Regions from separate parts of the Paenibacillus sp. 1SOY10 genome, predicted to be linked through region 2. Evidence: riboswitches for the same ligand, from Rfam matches in the RefSeq annotation. Region 2 holds a riboswitch; the other holds the start of a gene.

Region 1 (15,464 bases), on a different contig from region 2:
CTGGTAGATGACGTTATCGTGAACTTCGGCTTTGTCTCTTCGCTGGGACCCATCGCTGAATGGGGCCTTGATATCCAGGGCAATTCCATCGTTGTCGATTCCCGTATGGAGAGCTCGATTCCCGGCATTTTTGCTGCAGGCGATATTACGACGTATTCCGGCAAACTGGATCTGATTGCTGTCGGCTTCGGCGAGGCGCCAACCGCCGTTAACAATGCCAAGGTTTACATCGATCCAGAGGCCAAGCTATCCCCGGGACACAGCAGTAATCTTAAACTGTAGTTTTTACATGATTTAACAAAGAAAAGGGTATCTTAACCTTACGGATTTTATTATACCGTAAAGGAGAAGATACCCTTTGCCATATATATGCCCGCTCTGCAACGGCTTGGCCACATTTCATGCAACCTGTCCTGATTGCGGATACGTACTTGAGAATACTGGAAAAAAGGAAGACTATACCGGACCTTACAGTCCTTACGGCTCCGCTGATCAATACACCTCAGTCATTTCCGAGCGCAGTCCATCCGGCTGCGAACATGTCGTACAGTGTCCGCATTGTCATGAAGCTTATATATATCATGTTAACGCCTGGCAAGCGCCTTGAATGCCTGGGGATAACTCAATTCATCTCTAGCAAACTGGACAAATTGTCCACAGTCTAGTGAAGCATGGTAGATTGGGAAAGGTCCAATTCCCGTCTGCGGATTTCAGCCAATAGCAATGCGATAAACTCCTGATCCAACTGCAATTGGGTCGCTTTATAGTAGGATTCGAGAAGCAAATCATCGGTCAACAACGCCATTGGTAACACGCCCTTTCTAGTATTTTCCTCATCATAACAGGAAAAGTTTAGTAGAACAAGCGTTCCTGTTATCCACATATGCCTGTGGAAATCCTGTGAACAACATGTTAGTAATTATCGAAAAGCGTTGAAAAATATGATGGGATAATGTGGACAAAAGTTATTCACAGGACACCAGTTCGCATATTTTGACGGAAAATTTTCTCCTAAACAAAGGAATTTTGGAGAATTTCTGTGCTGCTTACATCTTATTGTGGTCTTGTATTCACTTCAAAAATCCAGATCTTACCGCTACGATCGACTCCGTAATCAAATCCAAGCTCCCCGACACCAGGGAAACGACTCTCCAGGATGGTTATACATGTATTTGTCAGCGTGCGCATTTCTCTGCGCTTGCGAACAGAAATCTTACGACCCAAGGAACGGCTCAGCCCCTCGCGAGCGCTCAGCATAGACCCGCCCTTGCACAGGTTGGTTACGAACAATCCGGGACGAGCCAGACGCCCTACCATTGAGCGATACCCCCAGGCTCCGTTCTCCTTCACAACCTTCACTCTGTAATCAATGGGCCGTCCATAAATCCGAGCCAGATGAATCCCTTGCTGAATCATGTACTTGCGTTTGGCCTTGGCCCGGTTCAATGCACGAAACATGGCATTGAAGCTGGAGAAGCAATATCTGCGCGAAGCATAGGTGAACGCGTATACACCGCCGGAATACGTTACCTTAATTACACCATAGCCGCCTCCCCCACAAAGCGGCTTAATCACAACCATGCCAAACTGATGTAGCATTCTCTTCAAGGCATCAGCGCTGTACAATCGGGTCTGCGGTATGTGGGTGGCCACTTCCCCATTGCTTAGAAGCGCCTCTGTCTTCAGCCATTTGTTGGCTAACTGTCTTCCCGCCATGACACTATCCCCTTTCTACGATATAAGGTATTTTACTCGTAGGAAGTTATAGATTCTTGGATGATTGTCCAAGGCCTAAGCCCCTTTTCCCCGCGATCATCCAAGGGCTTTTCTTTGCAAATGGGAAGAATTAACGTATATTAATGGGGAACAATGGTCTATATCCGACCAGAGAAGGGGGAGGAACGGGTATTGAATACAGGGGGATCTTCATTTGAGGCTTCGCTCTTTGAGGTGCTTTATTGGTTCGCCATGATTGCCATGTCGCTAGTGCTTGCGGGAATTACCGTAGCTTTATTCCTTACAGGGCTCAAAATGGTCAAGTCCTCCCGCAAGGGCCTGGGGGCTGGTTGCATCGTCTTCTCACTAGTCGCAGCGGTTATGGTCTTCCTTATGGTGGATCGGCAGTTTCTGTAAAGATGTCGATTCTACTCCTTGAACTGCTTCGTTCTGGGAAGACGACTTTTTGAACTACCTCTTGTAGAGAACCTTGGACTCAAGCCACAGCCTTTATCGGGAACGGCATGAGTCTTTTTCTCTAAAAAAGTGGAAACCTAACTCAAGTTATTCGTATTATTTACATAGACCAATTTGCCTCATTGCAAAGAAAGAACCAGGAGGGTCATATCGCATGGGAAGTACACCACTGTGGAGTCAACGCTTCAAGAAGTTTTTCCTGAACAACCGTTTTGTCTTATTTCTGCTTATCGTATTACTGATTAGTCTGAACATTTTGGTATTCTCCAAAATTTCGTTCGTGTTCACACCGGTTACCGTGCTGGTCAAAACCATTCTGCTGCCGATCATCTTGACGGGAGCTATCTACTATCTGCTTAACCCGCTGGTCGATTGGCTAGAGAAGAAACGGATTCGTCGTGCTTATACCATTACAGGCCTCTATCTGCTTATTGCAGGACTGATTACACTTCTCGTCATGACGGTTGTCCCACTCGTACAGGAGCAGATCATGAGTCTTGTCGAGAACTTCCCCGGATATATGACGGAAGCACAGGAGCAGTTCGCCTTGCTCATTGGGAGCAACCTCTTCCATCAAATCCAGGAGACATCAGGTTTTAACTTCAATGATTTGACCCGTTCGCTGGCTGAGCAAGGCAGTGATCTGCTGAATAACGCCTGGTCCGGCATCGGGGGCTTCCTTGGCGCAGTGAAGAACGTCGTGCTGGCCATCATCACCGTGCCTTTCATCCTGTTTTATCTACTCAAGGACGGGAAGAAGCTTCCGCAATTTATTCTTCGTTATGTGCCAGTTCGCCTTCGCAGTCAGACGCATCATGTCATGACAGAGGTCAATGGACAGATCAGCTCCTACATCCGTGGGCAAATTATCGTCAGCTTCTGCATTGGCGTGTTAATGTATATCGGCTTTGTGATTATCGGTCTGGACTACTCGCTGACCTTGGCTATCATCGCATCCTTCACCAGCATCGTGCCGTATCTCGGTCCGGCTATCGCTATTACACCGGCATTAATTATCGCTATCGTGACCTCGCCGATCATGCTGGTCAAACTGATTATCGTCTGGACGGTAGTGCAATTAATTGAAGGTAAATTTATTTCGCCGCAAATCATGGGCAAATCACTAAGCATTCACCCGATTACAATCATCTTCGTAATCCTTACGGCAGGTAACCTGTTCGGGGTGCTTGGCATCATCTTGGCCGTTCCAGGATATGCCGTGCTTAAGGTCATCTTCTCCCATCTATTCCAGTGGTTTGAGCGGCGCTCGCATCTGTATGATCCAATCACAGCGGATGTGCCCACTCCTTCTGATGAGATCATTACTGAGCAGCCGCAACCCGGGCCCGAAGAGTAACACCTTAATCTAGTTCACTACAGATAGCTGTACAAATAAAACAGGCCCTCGCGGAAAACCCGCGAGGGCCTTTATAATGGCTATTAGTCTGCTTACTTAATCACACTCTTGTGGCTGGCCTTCTTCGTCCTTCATGCGGAACGACTGGCCGCAACCGCAGGTAGCGATGGCATTGGGGTTCTGGATGGTGAAGCCTCCGCTCATGCCCGACTCCTTGAAGTCAATCTCCAGACCGTTCAAATAACGAACGCTTTCCTTATCCACAACCACCTTCAGCCCATGAATGTCTATATAGACATCCTCTGCACTTTCCTCATCATCCAGTCCCATGCCGTAGGAAAATCCGCTACAGCCGCCAGGATTCACTCCCACCCGCAGGAACATCCCCGGCGTTTCTTCTTCAGCAAGCATATTTTTAATCCGCGCCATTGCGCTGTCCGTAATTGTAATCATGACCTTCACACTCCTTTAAGCAAATTATACTCCTTCTCCCTCATACGCTCAACAGATGTGATATTTCTTGTTGCAGAAATGATTTCCTCCAGCTATCATTGTTGCCCCCTTGGGATACGGGGTTTATAATAGGAAGGTAATTCATACAGTAATTGTACCAGGCATTAATTGCACTTGGAAACGGAGGGAACGCTATGTTCACGCTGGTTACCCCGAATACCGACAAGAGAATGGCCGAAATTGCGGATAAAGTCCGCAATGGAGAACGTCTCTCCCTCGAAGATGGGGTCTATTTATATGAAAGCGATGATATCTTGAGCATTGGCCAGCTTGCCGGTGAGGTCAATCTGCGCAAAAATGGCAAAAAGGTTTATTTTATTGAGAACATGAGTCTCTACTTCACGAACGTTTGCGAATCCCGCTGCGCTTTTTGCAGCTTCCGCAAGGATCAAGGCGAAGAAGGCTCTTATACCCTGTCCGGGGAAGAAATGGTGGCTTACGTGAAGCAGCACATTACCCCGGGGGTTCGCGAATTTCATATCGTGGGCGGACATAACAATCATGTGCCGTTCCAGTATTATGTGGATTCGCTGAAAGTCCTTAAGGAAAATTTCCCACAGGTCACTATCAAAGCCTATACCGCAGCCGAAATTGAATTCTATACTCGCTTGAGCGGATTAAGCACCAAGGAAGTGCTCCTGCGCCTGCAGGAAGCGGGTTTGGAGTCACTAACAGGCGGCGGTGCGGAAATTTTATCGGATCAATACCGTGAGAAAATGAAGGTCGACAAAGCCAACGTCGAGCAATATCTCGATGTCCACCGGACCGCCCACCAGCTCGGCATGAAGACGCCAACCACGATGCTCTATAGCTCCGTGGAGTCCTACGAGGACCGCATCCGCCATATGATGCAGATCCGTGAATTGCAGGATGAGACGGGTGGATTCCAGGTATTTATTCCGCTGTCGATGCAGCCACGTAACAAGAACGCCAGCATTATGCGGCGGAACTCGGCCTATGAGGATTTGAAGACGATTGCGATTAGCCGATTGATGCTGGATAATATTCCGCATATCAAGGCTTACTTCATTAATATTGGAGTGCAGCTCACTCAGGTAGCGTTAGCTTTTGGCGCATCGGATGTGCACGGCACAATTTTGAAGGAGCAAATCAGCCATGCTGCCGGGGCGCAAACTCCGGAAGGGATGACTCTGAAAGAACTGATCTGGCTTGTTAAAGGAGCCGGACGTATCCCGGTCGAACGGGATACCTTCTATAACGAAGTTCGCGTATACGAATAACTCTTGTTTGGCTTAAACCGCAGATTCGCTGATGATTTGGAGAATTCGCACAGCCAATTGCCCGGCATCCTCTGCCTCCACCTGCTTGCCATTAACAATAACGTAAGGGAAGGCGTAGCAGGTTCCGCAGTGGGTCAAGCAGCCATATTCATGAACTTCACAATCGTATTGCTCCTGAACCATGCGAATGGCCTCATGAGTCCCCAGGCTAACATTCCGGGTACAATATTCAAGTAAGTGTTTCACCTTCGGGCCTCCCTGAAGAAGGATTTAAATTTTAGACATTATGTAATATAATAAGACGAGAAAGGAGTTGAAAACAATGAGTGAGCATGTACAAGATAAATTATATGATGAAGTGCTGGAAGTTTTGGACAAACTGCGCCCATTCCTGCAACGTGACGGCGGCGACGTAGAACTGGTGGACGTAGAGGATGGCATCGTCAAGTTGCGACTGATGGGAGCCTGCGGTAGCTGCCCAAGCTCCACGATTACCCTCAAGGCAGGGATCGAGCGCGCTCTGTTTGAAGAAGTAGAAGGCGTTGAAGAGGTCGTTCAAGTATTCTGATCTCATTAACCTAAGCGATAACTATTCTGCTCTTCAATGGAGTATGAGAAGTAAACCCGACCCTTCGGCGATTTGCCGGAAGGTCGGGTTTTTTGTGGTTGTGCAAGTCTGCTATGCGTTCACCTGTCATGTGCGGATCAGGTCGGCTTAATCCAGGGACGAACGGGGTCCAAGCCACCGGACACATCCATAATATTGCCGGTGACAAAGTCAGAATCCTCATGACACAGGAAAGCAATGACCCGTGCTACATCCTCGCCACTTCCCGGCCTCCCCAGCGGTGTCTGCCCGTCTTGAAGCTCGCGAGCTTCCTCAATAGTAGTCTCCTTGTTCCTCCCGCGAATATCGCCGGGGCATACCATATTAACAGTGATTCCATATGGGGCCTCTTCGACGGCCAACGTTTTGGTGAAGGACACCAGCCCCGTCTTGGCCGCAGCATACACCGCACGGTGTGGCCAAGCACGCGATTCTGCTGCGTGTCCGAACCCGAAATGAATGATCCGTCCCCAGTGCTTCTCACGCATGGCCGGAAGCACCAGACGATCCAACAGCAGGCTACCCACCAAATTCCCCTCAATCATCTCCAGCACCTCGTCCTGGCTATAATCGGCGAAGGGTTTACGCTCCCGGATAAAAGGACCCGCATTGTTGACCAGGATATCAATCGTCCCTAGTTGCTCCTCTACCTGCCCGGCTAAATAAGTGATTTGCTCACGCCGTGACACATCAGCTTGCACCGCAATACAACGCACGCCCCGCTGCTGGATATCGGAACGGAGGGAGAACGCTTCCGATTCGCTATGTACGTAATTCAGCGCAATATCAAAACCTTGCTCCGCCAACGTCAATGCCGTCCTTTTTCCGAGGCCTTTGGCGCTCCCGGTAATTAGGGCTATTTTTCTACTCAACGTTTCTCCTCCTCCCAGAGTACACTCCCTTTAAGAGGTAGTTCAAAAATTCGTCTTCACAGTACGTAGCTATTCAAGGAGTCGATTCGGCATCGAATCTTGAATTCACCCGGGACTTCCGTTGCTCACGTACCCACTACGTACGCTCCGCTACTCAGTCCCTAGCTTCATCCAACCTTCTTGGTCCTGTAAACCCGACTTTTTGAACACTCACTTTAAGTATAAAAGATTCGGCGCGTTCCCACAAACGAGAGCAAAAAATCCCGCTGCGAATTTTCGCAGCGGGAGAGTATTACCATGGAATGAATTACCCTGGCGTATTATTAAAATACCGGTACCAAGGCACCTTCATAGGTATCATTGATGAACGTTCTGACTTCATCCGAAGTAAGCGCCTTAGCCAGCTTCTGAATGGCTTCGGAATCCTTGTTGTCCGGACGAGCTACCAACAAGTTGGTGTATGGGGATTCTTTGTCTTCAATGAACAAAGCATCCTTCGTCGGATTCAAATCAGCTTCAAGCGCATAGTTCGTGTTGATCAAAGCCAGATCTACTTCTTCCAATTGGCGAGGCAGCATAGCTGCATCAGCTTCAATGATCTTCAAGTTCTTCGGATTTTCAGCAATATCCTTTTGAGTTGCTGTAATTCCAGCATCCTCTTTCAGCTTGATCAAGCCTTGATTTTGCAACAGCAGCAAAGCACGACCACCATTTGATGGATCATTAGGAATAGCTACCTTCGCTCCGTCAGGAAGCTCATCGGCGGAAGTGTATTTTTTGGAGTAAGCGCCAAACGGCTCCACGTGAACCCCTACAACTGACACAAGATCAAATTTGTTTTGCGTGTTTTGTTCGTCCAGGTACGGTTGATGTTGGAAATAGTTCGCATCGAGTTCTTTCTCGAATACCTGTACGTTAGGTTGTACATAATCGGTAAATTCCTTCACTTCCAGCTCCACGCCTTCTTCCTTCAGCTTTGGAGCGATAAATTTAAGAATATCAGCATGAGGCACAGTAGCACCTACGACCAGTTTCACTGGCTCGGAAGTTGTTTCGTTACCGCTGTTCGCTGCATTTCCTTCTGCTGCCGGAGTATTTCCTTCCGGCGTATTCCCCGCTGTATTGTTCCCTGCATTGTTGCTTCCGCAAGCCGCCAACACCAATACCAAAGCCAGTGTCAGTACGGATAAAGTCCATTTTTTCATCGCAGATTCCCCCTTAATTTGTTTTGAATAAGGATAAGATTATATATTATTGTTTCCTTATTTCCGCGTAAAATGAATAACTAGCCGGTCACCCAGCATTTGCAACAATTGCACTAAAATAATCATAAATGTAACAGAAACCAGCATGACCTCACTTTTGTAGCGGTAATAACCGTAGCGAATGGCCAAATCACCCAAGCCGCCCCCGCCAACCATACCGGACATCGCCGTATAGGAGACCAGTGTAACCACCGTGATTGTCATCCCAGCCAGTAAGCCTGGTAACGCTTCGGGCAAGAGCACCTTGCGAATCAATTGCAGGGACGAAGCCCCCATAGCCTGGCAAGCCTCAATCACCCCACGGTCCACCTCGCGCAGCGCCGTCTCCACTAATCGGGCAAAGAATGGGGCCGCCCCGATCACGAGCGGTGGAATCGTTCCCTCCACGCCACTTGATACCCCCATAATAGCCCGGGTTACCGGAATCAAGGCGACAATCAAAATAATAAACGGTACGGAACGAAGTATGTTCACTACCAACGAAATAATCCTGTAAACCCATCCTAATACCGAGGATTGAGAACGTGAAAAGACAAATAACATGACGCCTAAGGGCAATCCCAGGATGAAAGTAAACAATGTAGCGTAACCCATCATCTGCAACGTATCCACCGTTGCTGTACCCATTTCCGACCAATCAATGGTACTGAAGTCTAACTCTTTCATGATTCAAGCACCTCCACGTCAAGATCCCGTTCCCGCAGCAGCCGTAGTGTCTGTTCTACATCCTGCCTGTCACCTTCAAACGAAACCGTCAGTTGGCCGTAAGGCGTATCCTTAATGGTGGAGATGGTGCCTTGCAAAATTGCAAAATTCACGCCTGTCTCCCTGACAACCTGGGACAACACGGATTCATACGTCTGGGCCCCCAGGAAAGTGATCTTTACCAGCTTGCCTCTCGCTGCCGACGAGGCGGCTGCCGCAAGCTTCAAGCTCTCTTGACCCGCGTTCTCGCGGTGCAAAAATTCCTGTGTTACCTCATGTCGCGGCTTCAGAAATACTTCTGTCACCGGACCTTCCTCCACAATGCCGCCTTGATGAATGACCGCGACCCGGTCGCAGATGCTCTGGATCACATGCATCTCGTGCGTAATCAATAGAATCGTCAGTTGGAACCGCTTATTAATATCAAGCAGCAGCTTGAGAATAGAGTCCGTCGTTTGCGGGTCCAGTGCCGAGGTAGCTTCATCGCATAGCAGGACGTCGGGATCACTAGCGAGCGCCCGGGCGATGCCTACCCGCTGCTTCTGCCCACCAGATAGCTGAGCCGGATATTTGCTCTTGTGCTCCTCCAAGCCAACCAGGGCCAGCAAGCTGTCTACCTTCTTAGCTATAGACGCCTTCGGCGTTCCGATCAGCGTTAGCGGGAAAGCGATATTATCGTAAACGGTAGCTGAGGCCAACAGGTTGAAATGCTGAAATATCATGCCAATCTTACGCCGGCGTTCTTGCAAATCTCGCTTCCCCAGCTTCGTCAGATCCACATCGCCTACCCAAACCTCGCCTTCCGTAGGACGTTCCAGCAAGTTGATACATCGAATCAATGTGCTCTTGCCTGCTCCGGAATGGCCAATCACTCCAAAGATTTCACCCTTTTTCACACTTAAATTCAAGCCCGATAACGCCACGGTGAAGGTCTTCTTGCCTCCATACACCTTGGTAACATCCTTAAGTTGGATCACTTATATTCACCCCCTATGTATGTTATTTGTACAAGCCGATATAAAATAAAGAGCCCCACAGAATCAAAGGGCTCTCTTTACGTAAAGACAATGCCTTCTCATCTGCCAAAACCAACCGCGCAACCGCTTGGTTTTGAAGGATTTAGCACCATGACATCCGTTCCCCGGGCCTTACGGTATCTTACACCGTGCCATGAACGAATCGGTTGCTGGGCTTCATCGGGCCTTGTCCCTCCGCCTCTCTCGATAAGAAATATGAAATTATCATATTACAGTTCATAACATAGAATGAAACTATTGATGAGTATAATGAGTTTTGCCGGTTTTGTCAAAGAAAAAATACATTAGCCAGCAATCAACTCTTCGTAATTTTCTTCCAGCGCTGCTGAACATAGCCAAATACAGTCAGATAGGTCTCACAGACCATGTGGTAGCCCCGTTCCAAATCACGGATATGTTGATCGAGATCCTCCAGCTCCACCTTACCGAATAGGGCTTGATGCCGCTGCCACAAATCATCCTTCATTTCCGAGTTCATATAGTGGACTTCCGTATTCCGACGTCTGCGTAGAATGTTCAGCGTTTCCCGGTATTCCTCTTTGATGGCGTTCAGCTTGCCGCCTAAATCGGGATGAACCTTGAAGTAAGCAAACTGACGCAGCACCGTAAAGTAGGAGAAATGTGTCTTCACCTTGGAGGTCTTGAGATCGAACAATTCGTTCAACACCGTACCGAGCTTGTCCAGCGCCGAGAACACACGAATGAAGCCATCCTTGTAAAAGTAAACGTATCGCGCATAGTCAGCCCGCTCCTGCGAATCCATATCCTCCACCGAATCCTTGCGAACTTTCTGGCGGAAGAAGGTCGCGGCGAACAGGCACTCCTCCAATTCTTCCAGGGAAGAAATTAGTCCACGCGTCCATATTTCAAGCTTGCGGTAGTCATGCGACGGGTCTTGATGGTCTTTGATTTCACGCTGGAGCAGTTGAACCGTTTGCCCCATAGCATCCATCGAACTTGCAAATATGCCGTCATTTTGTCGAGGTGGTTCACCAAGCAAGCTGCGAAGCATAGTTTACCTCCGTTTCACAGAAAATAGGATTTCCAGCGCTGATCGACCAAGGATACGATATCCTCTCTTGGGAACAGTTCATCCGGATAACCTGGCTTCATACGGGCATCAATCACAAGTGGCAGACTGTAGGACAGGTGATGCTGGCGCACCTCGGCGGCAGCATAGATATCATTAGCCGGATTGAACCGGGTAAATACCGTCCACAAAAATGCCGTCTGATCGTAAGCCGCTGTCTTGGCGTCATCCACCAGGACTACGAACGGCCAGGCTGTTCCGCGTTCGCGCAGACGGCCAAGCACCCGCTCCGCGAGCTCAGGCTCATCCTCATAGGATGCACCGGAAACGACAAGGCATCCGTCATGAAAAACTTGGATGCTGTTGATCTCCGCAATGTCGCCTTCCTCATAAGTGCGCGGCAAATCCCGTATCGGGTCGCCCACTCCCATAAGAATAGCCTTACTGCCATGATTTAGCTTATGACCTGTGTAATCCAGCGTGTCATGGGATGTATTGTTAATAATAAACAAATCCGTAGCCGGGTCAAAACGTTCCAGAATGGTCTTAAGCAACAGACGGAAATCTGCCAGATCTACCAGCTTGTCCGTCAGCATCAGAAATTTGGTCAGCGATAGCTGCCCTTCACCCAGAATACGGAAGGCCGATACCAGCGCTTCCCGAGAATAACTCTCACGAACCACGGCAGAGCTTAACGCATGGAAGCCAGCCTCGGCGTAGGTCCATAAAGAGCGGACATTCGGCATAACCATTGGAAAGGCAGGTGACAGAAGCTTCTGCAGGAAATCCCCTAAATAATAATCCTCCTGCCGCGGCTTGCCGACAATGGTCGCCGGATAGATGGCATCCTTGCGGTGCCACATATGGTTGACATGCAGAACCGGAAATTCATGCTGCAACGAATAATAACCAAAGTGATCCCCGAACGGTCCTTCCAAACGACGTTCAAACGGGGGAACCAGCCCGGAGATGGCGAATTCCGATTCCGCAGGAATGCGGTGTCCGCCTAGCGGATTTTCGATCATCGGCAACTTCTCACCTAGAATAAACGAAGCGACCAGCAGTTCGGACAGATGCTCCGGTACCGGGGAAATAGCTGAAGCCACCATCGCTGGCGGCCCTCCCAGGAACACGGAAACGGTCAATGGTTCTCCGCGCTTCTCAGCCTCATGGTAATGGAAGCCGCCACCCTTCTGAATTTGCCAGTGGACCCCGGTGGTCTGATCATCATATAACTGAATCCGGTACATGCCCAGATTGTTCTCCTTGGGTTGGAGTGGATTCTCGGTATAAACTAACGGCAACGTAATAAACGGGCCGCCATCCTCCTGCCAGCTCGTTACCTTTGGCAAATCCTTCAGTGGCGATTCCGTACGGCATACGCCCAGGATGGGAGCTTCACTCTTGGTGACATTCTTCATTCCCACTTTGAGCACGTCACGGATAAGCCCACGCTCATTCCAAATTGCTTTGGGCGTAGGGGGCAACAATTTATGTACGGCATCAACAAGCTGGTTGGCGAGCATTTCGGGCCGTGGACCAAAGGCCATCTCCACGCGACGAATGGTACCGAACAGATTAGTGGCTACCGGGAATGGCGTTCCCTTCACATTAGTGAACAGAAGCGCCGGGCCACCATCATCAATGACACGCCGGTGAATTTCGGCCAATTCCAGATATGGATCGACAGGCACATCGATGATGGCAAGCTCGTTTTCCTTCTGCAGTGCATCAATCCATTGACGCAAATTTTTGTAGCTCATTCCTAATAATCCTCCTATAAAGACCGGGACAAGGGCCTACCGGCTCGGTCCCATGCCCCGGTCGTCACGTTTCGTTTGCTATAGACAAGAGTATACCTTATCCGGCAACCGCTTGGCGAACCTTACTTTCTAGAGGTTGTTCAAAAAGTCGTCTTTCCACAACGAAGTTACTCAAGGAGTGGGTTCGACATCGAATCTTGAATTCAGCGCTCTCAATATGCCTGATCGGCTTTCGTTTTGGAAGGAGGAGTCCTCTTCTCCCCCCGGCTTAGCTGCCAGGTGCGGACACTCAGGTAGCTGAGCACGCCGAACAAGGCGGCAAGCACGATGATATGAGCCAAAGAAGCAAACAAATAAATGTGATAATTAGTTAATGTATAAACGATAAAGGCACCGGTGAAGACTTGAACGATCATTAATAGCGTTGCCGCGAGCCCCAGCTTGCGAATCTCCGGCAAGTCGGGATGCTTGCGAAAGGCCACATGGCCCACAGCCGCGATCACTACCATAAGAATTGCCGCGGCCACCCGGTGGGCGAACGCGATGCCTACGCCCCCGCTAAGCTCCGGGATAAGCTGACCGTTGCATAGCGGCCAGCCGGTGCAGCCACCTGCTGAATCGGTATGGCTGACATAAGCCCCTATGTATACCACGATGTAGGTGTATCCAGTCGCTATCCAGGTCAGATTGCGGAACTTCCGGCTAACCCGTGCCGTCTTGGCAACCTCATCTCTTCCTGCAGCTTGTCCCCGTTCTTCCTCTCGAATGCCAAGTACGAGCATGACTGAGCTCGCAAAAGCGATCAGAGAGAATCCAAAATGAAGCGCCATGACGGCTGAAGAAGTTGGGTACATAACGGCCATAGCTCCCATAAAAGCCTGTACCATCACAAAGACTAAGGCCAGAAGGGAGAACGCTTGCAAATCTTTGCGGTTCTTACGGTAGCGCCAGAAGGCGATAAAGGTTGCCAGCGTCAGTAATCCTGCCGCTCCGCTTACCGCACGATGAGAATATTCAATGACCGAGGCTACCGTATGGGCAGGCACAAATTCACCATGGCAGAGAGGCCATTCGTTGCCGCAGCCAAGTCCGGATTCTGTCTTGGTGACAACGCTGCCCCCGAAGGTTGCCAGCAGCATGACCAGACAAGATGCATAGCTAAGCCACTTCAAACGTTTCGTATCCAAATGGTTCACACCTTTTATGATTCGATAGAAAATCCAATAAACCCCTTTCATTATAACCGATCAAGTAACCACTTTCATAGGCAGATATACATAAAATGTTCAAAATTAAACACCGCCGCAATGTTCTTCCTGGCGGCGGCGTGATTAATATTATGGCGCAATTATAAGTTGAACTTCATCATTTTTCTCGCTTGCTTGTTAGGCCTTTTCTGTATTTTGCTCTAAGGCCTGATATACCTCCAGAGCCCGGTTCAGGAAGCTTTCAATTTCCTCCCGGGATTTGCGCAATTTATTAACGAAGCGAACCAGTTCTTTCCCATTCGCATACGCCACGAAGCTCGGAATACCCAGGATATTCTGCTCCTGGCTGACCTCACCCACCTGTTCAACGTCAACCTCAATTAGCGTTAACCGACCTTCATACGCCTGCTCTACCTCCGGCATAAAGGGATCGATGAACTTGCAGTCCCCACACCAGTCCGCTTTGAATACAGCAACGGTCAGACTCGAAGCTTCTATGCTAGCTTGAAATTCTTCAGAAAATGCCATTTTTCTCATCTCAATTCACCCTTTCTTCTCTCGTATCTACAGTCAACCAAATGCAGGGGTGGAAGTCAAATATTTAGGACATACTATATAGAAGTGTTGTGATAACAGGAATTTATGAAGCAGGTCAGGAAGGGAGTATATTGCCATGGATCGGTCATCCCGTACAGACGGAACGTCGTCAGCCCATCGAATCACCAGGTTTATGCATCGCTGGCCCGACGCCATCCGACTTATGATTACGAGCCAGACTGCCGCCTTCTCAGACTCCTCCCAGTTGCGGGAAGCGCCTACGTCTTTGGGTTGGAGCGAATCAGCCGCTCGCACCGTCATTACGGAAATCGAGGATGTACTACGCCGTGGCCTTACTCCCCGTCCTTCGGCTGAAGCCTTGAGTGCAGAGGACCTTCAGCTTGCGGAGAGCATCGCTGACGAGACCCGTCAAGCAGGGATTAGCAACATCACGCGAACGGCAGCTTACCTGGCTTGTTACGAGGCTTGCCCAGAGCTGCATTGGGCGTTCCTCGCCCACATGGTGTCCCGGAATGCCGGATACAATATGACCGATTTGCAGGGCAGCAGGCTGGAGGAAGCCTTGGACCCGGAAGCCAAGCGGTTGAATTACCGCTTCCTGGAGCGGAGCAATGCCCTGATCTTTCAGGATGCCTATCCCCAGCTTCTTCTATACCGGAAGAGTCGGGAACGTGGAGCCAGCCTCTTTCATCTGCTGCCCTATTTCCATGTCTCCCGATTTATGACCCCCTTCTGGGAACGCTTCTGGATTGATCGCGGCAGCGCTCTGCTCACCGTAGGTCTGATTATCAACGAACAGAATTATGTTGAGAAGCGGGTCATTCAGCATCCCTATTTCCAGAAGTATGTGACCAGCACGGCGGGCTTTCATCTCTTCAGCCTGACGGGCTTGAATCAGATCGTGTTCCCGTTGCTGGAACGGATGGAAGGCATGGACGCCAGTTCGGCACTACTGGCGGAAGATCGAGCTGCGTCTAGTGAACCACCTCTGGCTGCAGATGCAGCCAAGGGAGCGAGGCGTGACGCAGAAGAAGGGGACGCGGCGTGTACGAACGCGCCCCTGGACGGGCAGGCTGCCGATTGGAAGGTGCGGCGTCTCGCCGGCCGCACCGTCT
Region 2 (15,464 bases):
GTTCGTCGAGGCCTCCGGTGATAATTCGTCCGTCCCGAGTCGTACGCATGTAAAGATACGGCCTTGCCGTCTCCCAAATCAGACTATTCTCATACCAAATCTGCTCTTTGTTTACCTGCTCGGTAACAATGGCATAGCTCGCGGTTAAGGTGGCTCCGCTCTCTTTCTTGAACTGCTGGGTTTCATAACCGGTGGCCCAAATGACATGCTTGGCAGAAACGCTGCCTTCCCCGCAGTGCCAGCGGATTCGACCGCCATCAGCTTGCTCGTGCCCGTGGACCGGACTATGCTCAAACACTCGGACACCTTGCTCTTTGACCCGGCAGAGGATGCCGTGAATAAAGGCGAAGGGGTTTAATTCGGCATCTCCCGGGGTATAGATTGCTCCAGGGTATTGGAACGGAAATTTTTCGGTAATGGTCTCAGGTGTCCACCACTCGGCCGGGAAGCCAAACCGCTGTAAGGTTTCAAATTCCTCCTTAAGCTTCTGCGCATCCTGCTCCGAACTGGCCAAATAAACGCTGCTTCGCTCCGTCAGCCGCTCGGCTTCCTTGAGTTCAGCGCTGATCTGTTTTAATGTCTCCAGGGCTTGTTGACTTAGGCGGTAAAAATGGACTGCTGGCTCTTCTCCAAAAGTGTTGATGCATGAGGTTAATGTTTTATCGCTGGCATATTGCAGCAGTCCTGTGCTGGCCAGAGAACTGCCACCCGCGATTTGGCCGCGCTCGACCAATATGGTATCCACGCCTTGCTCAGCCAGCAGGTGGGCTGATAGCGCGCCTCCAATACCGCCGCCTACGATCAAGACTTCACACTTCAACTCTTCTGTAAGCGTGGGGTATTGAGGGACGGGCGGCATTTCTGACGGCCAGTAATAGTGCCCCGTGTGCAGTTTCATAAAATAGCCGCTTCTCCTTTCATCCGGGAAAATGGGATTGTCTAATTATACCCATTCGTCGGACATTTCAAATCCACGTTTCTAAAAGCTAACCTGGCATGGCTTGTTTTTCTAGTCAGATATCATAAATTCATGTAATATAAGTATTAAATTGTTCCGATGGCTACTGGATAACCCGGGGCGTCGGAAGCATCGCTGGAGGATGAGGAATGAAACAACTAAGCGAATTGAAGCTCAAACTGCTGGACCTCCTCAAAGAGGATGCCCGCCGTGATGCGAACTTATTGGCAACGCTTGTGGGCGTTTCGACGGAAGAAGTGGCGGAAGCGATCAAGGAACTGGAAGATGACCATATCATCGTTAAATATGCGACAGTCATTAACCCGAGCAAGCTGGATGACGACAAGGTCACCGCGTTGATTGAAGTGCAAATTACCCCGGAACGGGGACGTGGTTTCGAGGCCATTGCTGAACGAATTTATCTGTTCCCCCAAGTGAAATCTGTATATTTGATGTCCGGGGCTTATGATTTACTTGTCGAGGTAGAAGGCCAGAATTTGAAGGAAGTCGCAAGTTTTGTTTCTGACAAACTGTCGACTTTAGAGTCTGTTTTATCAACAAAAACGCATTTTATCTTAAAAAAATATAAGCAGGACGGCATTATCTTTGAGGACCCGGAAGAAGATCGCCGCTTGCTGATTTCTCCGTAAAGGAAGTAATGAGATGAGCATTCAATCACAAGGTGCCGAGCAGTCTGGGAAAACGATGTCATCCTATTTGGCTCCACTGGTCAGAGAGATTCAGCCTTCGGGCATTCGCCGTTTTTTTGATCTGGTCAGCGGAAGCAAGGATATTATTACACTTGGTGTGGGCGAACCTGATTTTATTACGCCGTGGCATGTACGGGAGGCTTGTGTATATTCTCTGGAGCGTGGTTACACGAGTTATACGTCCAATGCCGGGACGCCTGAGCTACGCGAGGCTATCGCCGAATATTTGTACACGAGCTATAACGTGAAGTACAACCCTAAGGATGAAGTTCTGGTTACCGTGGGAGGTAGCGAAGCTATTGATTTGGCCTTGCGTGCCTTAATCGAGCCTGGTGATGAAATTCTGGTCCCCGTGCCTTGCTATATTTCATATTCACCGATCGCTTCCATTGGTGGAGGTATGCCCGTCGAAGTTGAGACGTATGCCCGCCACGAATTCAAGCTGCAAGCTGAGGATTTGCGGGCCAAAATTACACCTAAATCAAAGGTACTTATCTTGAACTATCCGAGTAATCCAACGGGTGGCATTATGACTTACGAGGATTGGCTACCCATCGCCAAACTGGTAGAAGAGCATGACTTGATCGTCATTTCAGATGAAATTTATTCGGAATTGACGTATGGGCAAAAGCATGTAAGCTTTGCTTCAATTCCGGGTATGCAAGACCGGACCATTCTGGTTAATGGCTTCTCCAAAGCATTCGCCATGACGGGCTGGCGTATGGGCTATGCTTGCGGGCACCCGGATTTGATCTATGCCATGCTTAAGATTCACCAGTATACCGTGATGTGTGCCCCCGTGATGGGTCAAGTAGCTGCTCTCGAAGCATTGAAGAACGGGCTGGAGGAGAAGGACCAAATGATCGAATCCTATAACCAGCGGCGGCGTTTGGTTGTCCAGGGATTACGGGACATCGGTCTGGAATGTCATGAACCGCAAGGAGCGTTCTATGCTTTTCCTAGTATTGAATCGACGGGTCTCGGTTCGGAAGAGTTTGCCCAGCGCTTATTGCTTGAAGCTAAAGTAGCGGCGGTACCAGGTAATGTGTTTGGGGCTGGTGGAGAAGGGTTCTTGCGTTGCTCTTATGCAACCGGGGTCAATCAACTAAGCGAAGCCTTGCATCGCATGGGTGAGTTTGTTCACCGCCTAAAGCAGGGGTAAAAGAAATGAATCGCCGGGAAATGGGGCTTATTAACAATTCTTTCATTTTCTAATTGATCAATCATTGATTACCATGGTATAATTCGATTTTGGAAGAAGCTTAAGTTTCTCAGGGAGGGATTTCTTTGCGCTGTGGTGGATACAACCTGCCATTCAATAACTTTTTAATTGCTGAAGGACATGATACGAATCCATGGATGGACGGACCGGACGGGTCGAATTCACCACATGCTGTTACGTTAGAGGATGAAATTTATCTGCTGCGCAGTAAGATGGAGAAGCTGTTTCTGGAGGAGAAGTCCTTCACCTCGGATATTGTGGTAGAGATCAGCAGCTTGTTGGATCTGAAAATAAATGAGTTTATGAGAATATCCCACAAGAGTAGATAATGATAACTATATATGGATTCACTGAAGAAGGAGACCGGTTCACGGTCTCCTTCTTCATATGATGCAGCCGATTGTTGGGGGAAGTCTCTTATCCAGCGGGACTTGGTTTTATGATAAAATGGAACGGTAGGATGCAAATAGGAGGAATCTCAAATGGCTATTTATACACGTACCGGTGATCAGGGTCAAACTTCGGTCATTGGAGGTAGAGTTGATAAAGATGATGCACAGGTAGAGGCTTACGGCTCGATAGATGAGTTGAATTGCTTTGTAGGTCAGGCCTGCAGTCTGATCCATGAAGAACCGTTTATCAATCTGCGAGAAGAGCTACTGCAAATTCAACAGGAATTGTTCGATTGCGGTTCAGATCTTGCCTTCGTGAAATTGTCGGATAGCCGGCGCTACAAGATGACAGGGGAGCCCATCCAACGTCTGGAGACCTGGATTGACCAGCATCAGGCAGAGAACCCCTCACTGGAGAAGTTTATTATCCCTGGAGGAACACAGCTTGCATCCGCATTACATGTGTGCCGGACCGTATGCCGCCGGGCGGAACGCCGGGCTATTACGCTGAGCCACAGCAAGGAACTTAACCAGGAGGCGCTCAAATATTTGAATCGCCTGTCCGATTATTTCTTTGCCGCTGCTCGTACGGCGAATCGCCTTGCCCAGGTGGCGGATGTTGAATATTTGCGGAGTCGGAAGGTGTTTGGCAATAAATCATGAGTGAATATTATGATCCGATCACTTACCTGGTGACCGAGGCTGAGCAGGGGTGGACGGTCAAGAGCGTGCTGCAGAAGCGGCTTGGGGTATCCCGCAAGCTGATGTCTCGTATTAAATTGACGGAGCGCGGAGTTGAGTTGAACGGAGAACGAGTGTTCATCAGTGTGACGGTCAAGGCTGGTGATATGGTGAGTGTATCGCTGGAGAAGGAAAGCTCCGATGATATTCTCCCAGAGCCAATTCCGTTTGATATCGCCTATGAGGATGAAGCTTTGCTGGTTGTTAATAAAGCTTCCGGAATCATTGTCCATCCGACCCATGGCCATTATACAGGCACGCTGGCTAACGGGGTGGTGCATTACTGGCAGGAGAAAGGTGAACAATTTCGCTTTCGGCCAGTACATCGGCTGGACCAAGAAACCAGTGGACTGATTGCTATCGCCAAAAATGCCTATGTGCATCAGCACATTTCCGAGCAGATGATTGCAGGCAAGGTGATCAAGAAATACACAGCTTTGGTGCATGGCTGCCCGTCATCGGTTGAGGGCACGCTTGATGGTCCGATTGACCGCGATCCCGCCGAGCCTCACCGCCGAATCGTAACACCATCGGGCTATCCGGCGTTAACCTTCTACCAGGTTGCTGAATGTTTTGGAGAAGGGGCGCGCATAGAGTTGCGTTTGGGTACAGGCCGAACTCACCAGATTCGTGTGCATATGACGGAGTTGGGTCACCCGCTTATTGGGGACAAGCTCTATAATCTTCCCCAGAAGCAGGAGTTGGATCATGCGGATAGTCCCGTGATACAGCCTCCTCAAGCATGGAATGAGGCGATAGGCAGACATGCTCTGCATGCTTCAGAACTGGGCTTTCGCCATCCCTTAACGGGGGAAGACCTGCTGTTTCAAGTAGAGCTACCCGAGGATATGCAGCGTTTGCAGCAACTGATGAGGGCGGGAAGACACGTCACCTAATGAATCCATATCAAACCAGGAGGATGACTGAATGAGTAAATTAACCGTGTATCATTATCCGCGCTGCGGAACTTGTCGCAAGGCTATTCAGTGGTTGAATGCCAGGGGGCATGAACTGGATTTGCGTCCTATTCATGAAACGCCGCCAAGCGCCGAGGAATTGAAGGAACTGGTGGAATTCAGTGGACTGGAATTGAAGAAATTCTTTAATACGAGTGGAGAGGTATATAGAGAACTGGGCCTCAAGGATAAGCTGGCCGGGATGACAGAAGCGGAGCAACTTGCGCTCTTGGCTTCGAATGGAATGTTGATTAAACGTCCTATCGTTCGAGACAATCACCAGCTTGTGACGGTAGGGTTCAACGAAGAAGAGTACGAGCGAGTTTGGGGTTAAGGCAAAACCAATACGTAGCAGGAATGGAACCAAAGTGTTCAGGAAGGTGGCTGGGCCGGAAGTGAATTTGGTACAAAGTGGGAAAGATACGATCATGTTGGTCGATGGCATGGCCTTGATGTTCCGGGCTTATTATGCATCGGCGGCTTCGGGCTATATCCGCCGGACAAAAGCGGGATTGCCGACAAATGCAGTGTATGGATTTATGCGTTATTTCTGGGATGCTGTGCAGCGGTTTGGACCAACACATATTGCTTGTTGCTGGGATTTGGGGAGCAAGACGTTTCGAACTGAGCAATTCAGCCAGTACAAAGGGAATCGTTCAGAGGCTCCGGATGAGCTGATTCCGCAGTTTTCCATCATTCGTGAAGTGATGGATAGCTTGGGAATCCCTAATATTAGCTGTCCTGGCTATGAGGCGGACGATTGCATCGGGACCCTTTCTTCCCGTTTTGGACAAGAGGGCATGGATGTGCTGGTGCTGACAGGAGATCATGATATGTTGCAACTGGTCAGCGAGCGTACTCATGTCCTTATTATGAAAAAGGGCCATGGCAATTATATGGTATATACGCCAGAAGTCTTGAAGGAAGAGAAAGGCTTGACTCCAGAGCAGATCATCGATTTGAAGGGCTTGATGGGAGATACAAGCGATAATTACCCTGGTGTGCGGGGCATTGGAGAGAAGACGGCCCTGAAGCTGGTGCAGGAATATGGCTCTATTGAAGGCATCTTGGCCAGCCTGGAGCAGTTATCCAAATCGATCCGAACCAAAATTGAGACCGATTTGGATATGCTGCATTTATCCCGGCAATTGGCAACGATCCGTTGCGACGTAGAATTGAACTGTGAGGCTGGTGTCTGCCGCTTTGAGCTCAATCCTTCGCTGGTCATATCGAAATTTGAGGAGCTGGAAATGGCGAGCGTTAGTTCATGGCTTGGTGTTGTCTAGGCCATTAATCCGTAAAGTAGGGATCGCCGAGGACTTGATAGAGAAAGGTGCGAAGCTCACCAGCTTCCTCTTCGTTTAAGCTAAAGAGATGTTCGAGATAACCCTCTTCATCCAGATCATCGGTACCAAGAATAGCGGTTCGGCCATTCTGCATGTCGGCTACCAGCTTCTTGCCGTAGAAACGGCTGGTTGTAGTAACGGCCAAGTCAAACCGTTTTAACGAACCGCCGATGAAGGTAACGAATCGGGTTGAGGTACTCTCCGTGCTATCGGATAGGAAATCAAGTTCTTGACGTGGCGCATTCATCGGTTAAGCCTCCTTAGGTATGAGTGCGAGTTGAACACCCTCTATTTGAGGAAATGTTTGTCACTATTATACCGAAAAAAATAGAGATAGGTAGCATCAATAATTGTGCATTGACAGTCAAATAGAATGTGGTATTATTAGGGATATTAGGTTACGTCTGGAGGAAGCACCTCTGTTGCGCTTAGCGCACAGAGGTGCTTTTTTGCGTTTTTCTTGAGCAGACAAATGCCTATATAAGTTATTCTTGTCTGCTTTTTTGCAGATTTATTATTTTAACTTATATAGCTTCCGTAACCGAACATTTAAGGAGGCGGGATGGATGCGAATTGTATTTCTGAACAGCTTGGAGAAGAAGGCTGACGGGGTAGTGAAGAAAGGAGCCCAGGTTTGGATCGGGGAAGAAGAGGGGGTATGGCAGATGGGCTGGAACGAGTTGACGGCTGATGGACAGCAGGAGGAGCTGTGGTATGAGGGAGCCTCCTGGTCGGAGATGCTCTACATTTATCGTCACCGCCTGGCAGCCAGAATGGCGGAGGGGTTTCACCCCGTTGTAGAAGGAATCTGGAGTGAAGGACAAGCTCTCAGTAGACGTGGCTTAGCGGCGCAGAAGCTATTTTGTTATAGCGAAATTCATGAGAATGCCCCGGTGTATGACAAACTGGCAGCTTGGCGGAGAAAGAAAGCCTCCGCGGAACATAAAGCTCCCTATCTGATCGGCAGCAATCGATTGTTGCGGATGATCAGTGTGTTCCTGCCTCAGACGGAAGAGGAACTATTGCAACTGCCTGGTGTCGGACAGAACAAGGCGAGTGAATATGGTGCCGAGGTGCTGGATATCACCCGAGGAGAGCCGCAAGTAAAGGCCTTTCCTTTGGATTGGGTAGACGCGGAACTGGACGCCGAGGTGTTCCGTTCCTGGATGTACAAGCAGAAGGAGAACAAATACCGCGAGGAGATGGAGAAGTACAGTGTTCGCCGGGCTGTGCTGGAGGCATTGGCCGCCAATCTTAAGTTAGCAGACATTTGCCAAAGAACGGGGCTGGAACGCCGGGAGGCCATTGAACTGCTAGAGGATTTGGGCAAGGAGGGCTACAGTACCGAGCAGCTAGTTGGATTGGAGCTTGCAGAGATGCCTGAAGAAGAACAGCAAGCGGTCTGGCAAGCATACGAAGAACTGGGCGATGCTCTGTTGAAGCCGGTGCTACACAAGGTGTATGGTGAGCATACTGCCGATGGCGGAGGAGTTGATACGCTGTATGAGCGTTTGCGGCTCATTCGCATCCGCTACCGCAATCATCAGGAAAGCGTTCGTCAGGCAGGCTAAGGTACCACATGAATAAAGGCCAACGATAGGGCAAGTGTAATTGCCCCCGTTAGCCTTTATCAGCTTTATATCCAATCCCTTTTTCGGAAGATGAAGAACATGCCGAAGCCAAGTACAGCCATAATGCCCAGGACAATGAAATATCCGTAAGGGGAATGCAGCTCAGGCATGTTATCGAAGTTCATTCCGTAAATACCGGTAATCAGCGTAAGCGGAATGAAGATCGTCGTAATCGCCGTAAAAACACGCATGATCTCGTTGGCTCGATTGGCGATGGCGGCTTGATAAGCTTCACGTAAGTTGCCTACCAGTTCTCGAAATGTATCAAAGTTCTCCGATATTTTAACCGCATTTTCATGTATATCGCTAAAATACTTCTGCAATTGGTCATCAATAAGCCGCAAATCTTTCTTGTTGAGTATATTGATGACTTCCTTTTGAGGGCCGAGCACTTTCTTTAACCACAAAATTTCGCTTCGTAGCCCGATGATTTCGTTAAGATGAGAGCGCTTGGTGTGCATCAGAATATCCTCTTCGAGCTTCTCAATCTTGACTTCGATCCGGTCACCAACCGTGAAGTAATTATCGACGACTAAGTCGACTAACAGGTATAAAAAGCGGTCCGGTTCGCTAACCTCTTGCTCCCAGAGAATTGGTTTTACCGCCCGCAATTCGTTAATTTTTTGTTTAGTAACCGTAATAATATAGTGCCGCCCCAAGAAAATACTCAAAGCGCGCAGGAAAATTTCCTCGTCATCGTAGCGAATGCTGTTAACCACGATAAAGTAATGGTTATCATAAGTTTCAATCTTGGGACGCTGCTCCTCTTCGGTCAGGCAATCCTCTACAGCCAAATCATGCAAGGAGAATAATGGCTGTAACAATGCCAGATCACTTGCATCCGCATCAATCCAGTAGAAGCCTTCCTCCGGTGCGGTAGTCGTTAACTCCACATTCTCAACCGTAGTGAATACGCCGGCTTTGACATGACGGATTTTCATAAACTTTCACTCCCTTTCCCCCAGACACTTGTGGCCAGGGTTTGCTCTGCTTAGAGCATAGGAAAGAGAAGGCTGGTTACCTCGTAACGTCAAAAAAGGCGTTTATGCAAACACCGGGAAACGAAAGTGCCGCAAGCGTTCCGCGGGCACCCAGCGGTTCGGTTTCCTATGCAATTGTAATACCTGGGTAGTCCTCTGCGGACTCGGGTCGCCTTCCATCCTCGGTTTCACCTCACTATTGCCAGTTTTGTTCGCGTTAAGCGTTGGCCTTAAGCCTAATCGGGCTCTCAAGGCACTTGTCTAGTATAACGCCTGCCAATGCCATGTTTCAACCTAAAACATATATTGTGATTTTTCTCCCAGGTTCTTGACGGAATGCCCTCTGATACATTAAAGTGATGACAGGGAGTAGGCATTAGAGCCGCATTTCCTTAAGCCAATTAAATATAGCGAAATCTTATCAAGAGCAGGTGGAGGGACTAGCCCGATGATACCCGGCAACCGGCGATGTAACCCATCGCAGCGGTGCTAATTCTTGCAGAGCGAGCAAGCTATAATGGCTTGTCCGTTTCTGAGAGATGAGAGAGGCGCATACCGGATACGTAATGACCTTTCTCCCCCGTGAGAGAGGTCATTTCTTGTACTACTATGCCCCTTCGTTCAAACGATATGATTTGACGCTACAACAAGAAGGAGTTGATCTTAAACCATGCCGATCAAAGTACCGGATCACTTGCCGGCCAAGGAAGTGCTGACGAGCGAAAATATTTTCGTCATGGACGAGAGCCGCGCCTATCAGCAAGATATTCGTCCTCTGCGCATCGCGATTCTGAATTTGATGCCAACCAAGGAGACGACAGAGTCTCAAATTTTGCGTTTGCTCGGTAATACACCGCTTCAAGTGGAAATCGTATTGCTGCATCCTGGTTCACATACTTCAAAGAACACCCCGGCAGAACATTTGGAAATGTTCTACAAGACCTTTGAGGAAATCAAGAATCTCCGGTTCGACGGAATGATTGTGACAGGGGCTCCGGTGGAACAACTGGAATTTGAAGAGGTCAATTATTGGTCGGAATTGCAGGAGATCTTCGAGTGGACCAAAACACATGTGACTTCCACCATGCATATTTGTTGGGCGGCGCAAGCCGGCTTGTATCACCATTACGGGGTACGGAAGATACCACTGGAGAAGAAGTGCTTTGGCGTGTTCTCCCATGCGGTTACCGATCCCCATGTGAAGCTGCTGCGCGGGTTTGATGAAGCGTTTCAGGTTCCGCATTCCCGTCATACCGATGTATTGCGTTCTGATATTGAACGTCAGCCGGAGCTCAAGATATTGGCAGAATCCGAGGAGGCAGGCATTTATCTGGTGGCTGGTCAGGATGGCAAGCAAATCTTCGTGACTGGACATTCGGAATATGATCCCCATTCTCTGAAATGGGAATACGACCGGGACGTCGCCAAAGGGATGGAGATTGAATTGCCGGTGAACTATTATCCAAACGATGATCCTTCCAAGGCGCCCAGGTCTACCTGGCGTGCCCATGCCAACCTTTTGTTTTCCAATTGGCTAAACTACTATGTGTATCAAGAAACGCCATATGACATCGATCAGTTGGCGGACTTTGTATATCAAATTTAAGGCAGGAGTGATTACAGGTGGGGGAGCAACGAAAAGAGTGGCGCATTGAGAGTATATTGGCACAAATCGGTTCATTGGAAGAGCCGGTGACGGGTGCCGTTAACTATCCTATTTATCAAGCAACGGCATTCCGCCATCCTCGGCTGGGTCAAAGCACGGGGTTCGATTATGCCCGCACGAAGAGTCCAACCCGCGCCGTATTGGAGGAAGCGGCCGCAGCTTTGGAGTCCGGTGATGCCGGGTTTGCCTGTAGCTCCGGGATGGCTGCCTTGCAGACGGTCTTTATGCTGTTTGCCCAAGGGGACCATCTCATCGTGTCTTTGGACTTGTATGGAGGGACTTATCGTTTGCTGGAACGGATTATGTCCAAATATGGCGTGACGTCTTCTTATGTGGATACCAATGACCTCACAGCACTAGAAAGCGTTCGTCAACCTAATACCAAAGCAGTAATTATTGAATCACCGACAAATCCGCTGATGATGATTACGGACATTGAAGCCGTAGCTGATTGGGCTCGTAGCCACAATCTGCTGACGATTGTGGATAACACGCTGTTGACTCCTTATTTCCAGCGGCCGCTGGAACTGGGAGCCGATATCGTCGTGCACAGTGCCACTAAATATCTGGGTGGACACAATGATGTACTGGCGGGTCTTATAATAACAAAGGGGCAGGAGCTGTCCGCTGAAATTGGAATGCTGCATAACTCGATTGGGGCGGTGCTGAGTCCCTCGGATTCCTATCAGTTAATGCGCGGCATGAAGACTTTGGCGCTACGGATGGAACGACATCAGAGCAATGCATTGACCATTGCTAAATATTTGCAGACGCATCCGCAGATTGCCGAGGTATTCTATCCGGGTCTGGAGGAGCATGCGGGATATGCAATTCAACGCAAGCAATCCAGCGGTAATACCGGGATATTCTCTTTTAAAGTGACGGATGCCCGTTATGTGGAGCCCGTGTTGCGCCACCTGAAACTGATTGCTTTTGCCGAAAGTCTGGGCGGCGTGGAGTCCTTAATGACTTATCCTGCCGTGCAAACCCATGCGGATATCCCAGTGGAAATCCGTGAGGCCGTTGGCGTTGACGATCGCTTGCTGCGCTTCTCCGTCGGGATTGAACATGTAGACGATTTGATTGCTGATCTGAGCGCGGCGCTGGAAGCGGCACGTCAGGAAGTTGAAGGAGGACAAGCTTAATGAGTGAGCAAGAGCGGCAGGGGCAAGAGCCCAAATTCGGAACGAAACTGATTCATTTCGGCAATGAAGTAGATAAGGAAACGGGTGCATCCAGTGTACCTATTTATCAAGCTTCCACATTCCATCATCACGATATTTTCAATCCGCCATTGTATGATTACAGCCGTTCCGGTAATCCGACGCGTCAGGCGTTAGAGGATTATATCGCCGTGCTTGAGGGCGGGGTGCAAGGCTTTGCTTTTGCCAGCGGAATGGCTGCGATTTCTTCCACCTTCATGATCTTCTCAGCAGGAGATCATATCATCGTGACCGAAGATGTCTATGGGGGAACGTATCGGCTTCTGACGAGCATTTTAAGCCGGATGAATATTGAAGCAACCTTTGTGGATATGACCAAGCCTGAAGAAGTGAAGGCTGCGATTAAGTCCAATACCAAGGCCGTGTACATGGAGACTCCCTCCAATCCGACTCTAAAAATCACAGACATTGCGGATATTGCTGCTTGGGCGCGGGAGCACCAACTGATCAGCATCATCGATAATACGTTTATGACTCCTTATTATCAACGTCCTATCGAGCTTGGTGCGGATATCGTGTTGCATAGCGCGACCAAATTTCTTGGCGGTCACAGTGATGTGCTGGCGGGATTGGCCGTAGCGCGAACAGAAGAACTGGCCAAACAACTCAAATATGTGCAAAATGGTCTAGGAACGGTGCTGGGTCCTCAGGATTCCTGGTTACTCATGCGTGGCATGAAGACGCTAGCGACACGTATGGCGCATTGCGAGATCAGCACTCGTAAGCTTGCCGATTGGCTGAGCCGCCGCGAGGATATCGAAGCGGTCTTCTATCCAGGGTTGCCAGATCATCCGGGACGGGCTATTCAGGAGAAGCAATCCAGTGGGTATGGTGCTGTGGTTTCCTTCGATGTAGGCTCCGGCGAGCGGGCTAAGCAGTTGCTGAATTTAGTTAAGCTGCCACTGGTAGCGGTAAGCCTCGGAGCAGTGGAGAGCATCCTGTCTTATCCGGCAATGATGTCCCATGCTTCCATGCCACCAGAGGTTCGCGCAGAGCGAGGGATTACCGACGGACTGCTGCGTTTCTCGGTGGGTCTGGAGGATATCGATGATTTGATTGCCGATTTGGAGCAAGCCTTGAAAAATTGCTGATGTTACGTTAATTCTAAAGGCCGCGCGGTAGCGGCCTTTTTTTCTTTTGTTTTTCTGCCCGTGATTGTGTTACGATTGAGCTATCATTTTAAATTTTCAGCATTTATATTTCTATTTTTATAGTGTTAAGGAGGCAGTGAAGCCGATGACTGCAATTGACGATATATTGAACAAAGCGCTCCAAGGCGGACGCTTGGACCTGGAGGATACGGTCCAGTTGTTTGAATCCGATGAAGTGGAGAAGATAGGGCACACCGCTAACATTTTGATGGAACGCAGACACCCAGAACCCATTACCACCTTTGTCATTGGACGGAATGTCAACTATACGAATATTTGTGATGTTTATTGCCGTTTCTGCGCGTTTTACCGCCGTCCCGGTTCCGAAGAAGGTTACGTGCTGCCAGATGAGGCCATCTTCCAGAAGATCCAGGAGACGATCGATGTTGGCGGGACAGAAATTCTGATGCAGGGCGGAACAAATCCGAATTTGCCGTTCAGCTATTATACGAATTTACTTAAAGCCATCAAAGAACGGTTCCCGGATATTACGATGCATTCCTTCTCCCCAGCCGAAATATTGAAAATGAAGGATGTATCTGAAGGCTTGTCACTGGAGGAAGTAGTGCGCCAGATTCATGCAGCAGGCCTGGATTCGCTGCCAGGTGGTGGAGCGGAAATTCTGGATGATCGTACACGTCGCAAGATTAGCCGTTTGAAGGGCTCCTGGCGAGACTGGATGGATGTGATGCAGACGGCTCACAAAATCGGAATGAACACTACGGCAACGATGGTGATCGGGTTCGGTGAGTCGATGGAAGAGCGTGCGCTGCATCTGTTGCGGGTACGCGAAGCTCAGGATGAATGTATTGCGAACAAGTACCCATCGGAAGGATTCTTGGCCTTTATCCCATGGACCTTCCAGCCGGATAATACCAATCTGAAGGCCGAGCGCCAAACGCCGGAATCCTATTTGAAGACGGTAGCCATCAGCCGCATTGTTCTTGATAATATTAAGAATTTCCAATCCTCTTGGGTTACGATGGGACCAGAGGTCGGCAAGCTCTCCTTGCAATATGGCTGTAATGATTTTGGCAGCACGATGATCGAAGAGAATGTTGTATCATCGGCTGGTGCAACGTATAAGGTGAACATTGAGTCCATATTGTCCATCATTCGTGAAGCGGGGAAAATCCCGGCACAGCGCAATACCAGATATGATATTCTACGCAAGTTTGATGAAGAGAGCACGATTGAGCGCGACTTCATTATGCAAAACTAAATATTACTCTGGCAGCTTGATGGTAAAGTTGCCTTTCATTCCATGAACGGTTTTCTGTATATCCGTTTCCTCACCACCATATACTTGGAGGAGGAAGCGGAAGGGGGCCAGGTTCATGGATTTTTTCTCGGTACGAATCGATTGCGCCTCCGCGGAAGCGGATGAGCGATTTAAGGATACGATATATGAGGTTGTACGTAAATTGCAACATGTACACGATCTTAAGGTAAGTGTGAGCTTTGGTATGGCTCCTGGAGAATGGCTGGAAGCGGTGCTGGGAATGGAAAGCTCGATGTCGCCTCAGGGAGGACAAGATGGCAACTCCTTGATCGATGTTCTGGCGCGGGAGTTAGCGAAATATCTGGTTGAAGTAGAGGAACCGAAGCGTGTGCTACGCATGATGAAACGAGAGTACAGCTTTGCTTCGTATGAAGAGGAGCAACTCATTGGAGAGGCTGTCATGAGTATGCTGACCAATCATCCGGAGAACGGGGAGTGGGGGCGGAGGACCGCCTTAATCCATAAGGAATTGGTTCATTATCTGCTGACTAGTCCGCAGCTTCATTTAAGCGGCTTTGCTGCGTTTCGACTAAAGGCATATGATGCTTTGCTAAGCGAAGCCATTGACCTGGCAACGGATGACTATTTGCATGATCAGCAATATGAGGAGTTTATCAGCTTGCTTCAGTATTTTGTTGGCTTACAGGAGACGCTGACACCCCTGGTACACTTAATGCATAAGCAGGGTCCGGAATTTTCCATCCTGAATGAGCAATTCACATCCATTCAAGTTCCTAGCTCAGGTGGCGTGGTTGCTCGAATTGCCGATCAGGAAATTCAAATGGAGGACGTGATCGTAAGCACCTTAATCTCATTGTCCCCCGAACGTATTTTATTGCATACGCAGGAGCCCGATGCGCAGATTGTAACAACGATCAGGCGTATTTTTGGAGAACGGGTGGAATTATGCCTGTTGTGCCCGCATTGCCAATTGTTTCATCAAGAGATGCGCAAGCTTGGATCAGCGGCTCTAACCCGGGAGTTCTAAGACCCGGGCTCTTTGCCTTGACGAGTAAGGGAGAATTGGCTTATAATTACTCCGAAGTTGAAAAGCGTTGACAAAGACATGAATCAAAAGGCTTGAACAGCTCAGAGAGAGGGAACTTGGCTGAAATTCCCTTCGGTTTCAATTTTGGTTTACCCCTTTGTAGCTGCATTCCTGAACCTCTACCGTTCTTGGCAGTAGTAGGGATTGCCGGTTCATTG

Evidence for each region. Region 2 has a riboswitch for S-adenosylmethionine ahead of metA (homoserine O-acetyltransferase MetA). Riboswitches for the same ligand answer to the same signal wherever they lie in the genome.
Region 1: linked by a shared signal. The riboswitch ahead of AC1VOR_RS19940 (methionine ABC transporter ATP-binding protein) and the one ahead of metA (homoserine O-acetyltransferase MetA) in region 2 are both predicted to bind S-adenosylmethionine.

What each region holds. Positions count from the first base shown of each region.
Region 1 is NZ_JBXENK010000011.1:47,400-62,863, forward strand. It holds gene AC1VOR_RS19880 (NAD(P)/FAD-dependent oxidoreductase) at 1-282, shown strand, start outside; gene sda (sporulation histidine kinase inhibitor Sda) at 662-805, opposite strand; gene AC1VOR_RS19890 (YheC/YheD family protein) at 1,054-1,716, opposite strand; gene AC1VOR_RS19895 (hypothetical protein) at 1,909-2,133, shown strand; gene AC1VOR_RS19900 (AI-2E family transporter) at 2,348-3,550, shown strand; gene AC1VOR_RS19905 (HesB/IscA family protein) at 3,647-4,003, opposite strand; gene mqnE (aminofutalosine synthase MqnE) at 4,198-5,304, shown strand; gene AC1VOR_RS19915 (DUF1450 domain-containing protein) at 5,317-5,550, opposite strand; gene AC1VOR_RS19920 (NifU family protein) at 5,627-5,872, shown strand; gene AC1VOR_RS19925 (SDR family oxidoreductase) at 6,010-6,783, opposite strand; gene AC1VOR_RS19930 (MetQ/NlpA family ABC transporter substrate-binding protein) at 7,107-7,988, opposite strand; gene AC1VOR_RS19935 (methionine ABC transporter permease) at 8,046-8,714, opposite strand; gene AC1VOR_RS19940 (methionine ABC transporter ATP-binding protein) at 8,711-9,730, opposite strand; SAM riboswitch class I at 9,826-9,983, opposite strand; gene AC1VOR_RS19945 (Cthe_2314 family HEPN domain-containing protein) at 10,086-10,802, opposite strand; gene AC1VOR_RS19950 (UbiD family decarboxylase) at 10,817-12,583, opposite strand; gene AC1VOR_RS19955 (COX15/CtaA family protein) at 12,796-13,770, opposite strand; gene AC1VOR_RS19960 (thioredoxin family protein) at 13,969-14,328, opposite strand; gene AC1VOR_RS19965 (DUF2515 family protein) at 14,465-15,464, shown strand, end outside.
Region 2 is NZ_JBXENK010000001.1:1,198,441-1,213,904, reverse strand. It holds gene AC1VOR_RS05605 (NAD(P)/FAD-dependent oxidoreductase) at 1-898, opposite strand, end outside; gene AC1VOR_RS05600 (Lrp/AsnC family transcriptional regulator) at 1,108-1,608, shown strand; gene AC1VOR_RS05595 (aminotransferase class I/II-fold pyridoxal phosphate-dependent enzyme) at 1,622-2,830, shown strand; gene AC1VOR_RS05590 (aspartyl-phosphate phosphatase Spo0E family protein) at 3,028-3,219, shown strand; gene AC1VOR_RS05585 (cob(I)yrinic acid a,c-diamide adenosyltransferase) at 3,373-3,945, shown strand; gene AC1VOR_RS05580 (RluA family pseudouridine synthase) at 3,942-4,919, shown strand; gene AC1VOR_RS05575 (arsenate reductase family protein) at 4,951-5,313, shown strand; gene AC1VOR_RS05570 (5'-3' exonuclease) at 5,408-6,265, shown strand; gene AC1VOR_RS05565 (DUF3055 domain-containing protein) at 6,270-6,572, opposite strand; gene AC1VOR_RS05560 (HRDC domain-containing protein) at 6,892-7,896, shown strand; gene corA (magnesium/cobalt transporter CorA) at 7,962-8,897, opposite strand; SAM riboswitch class I at 9,352-9,482, shown strand; gene metA (homoserine O-acetyltransferase MetA) at 9,607-10,542, shown strand; gene AC1VOR_RS05545 (aminotransferase class I/II-fold pyridoxal phosphate-dependent enzyme) at 10,560-11,747, shown strand; gene AC1VOR_RS05540 (trans-sulfuration enzyme family protein) at 11,747-12,916, shown strand; gene mqnC (cyclic dehypoxanthinyl futalosine synthase) at 13,062-14,198, shown strand; gene AC1VOR_RS05530 (putative sporulation protein YtxC) at 14,314-15,246, shown strand.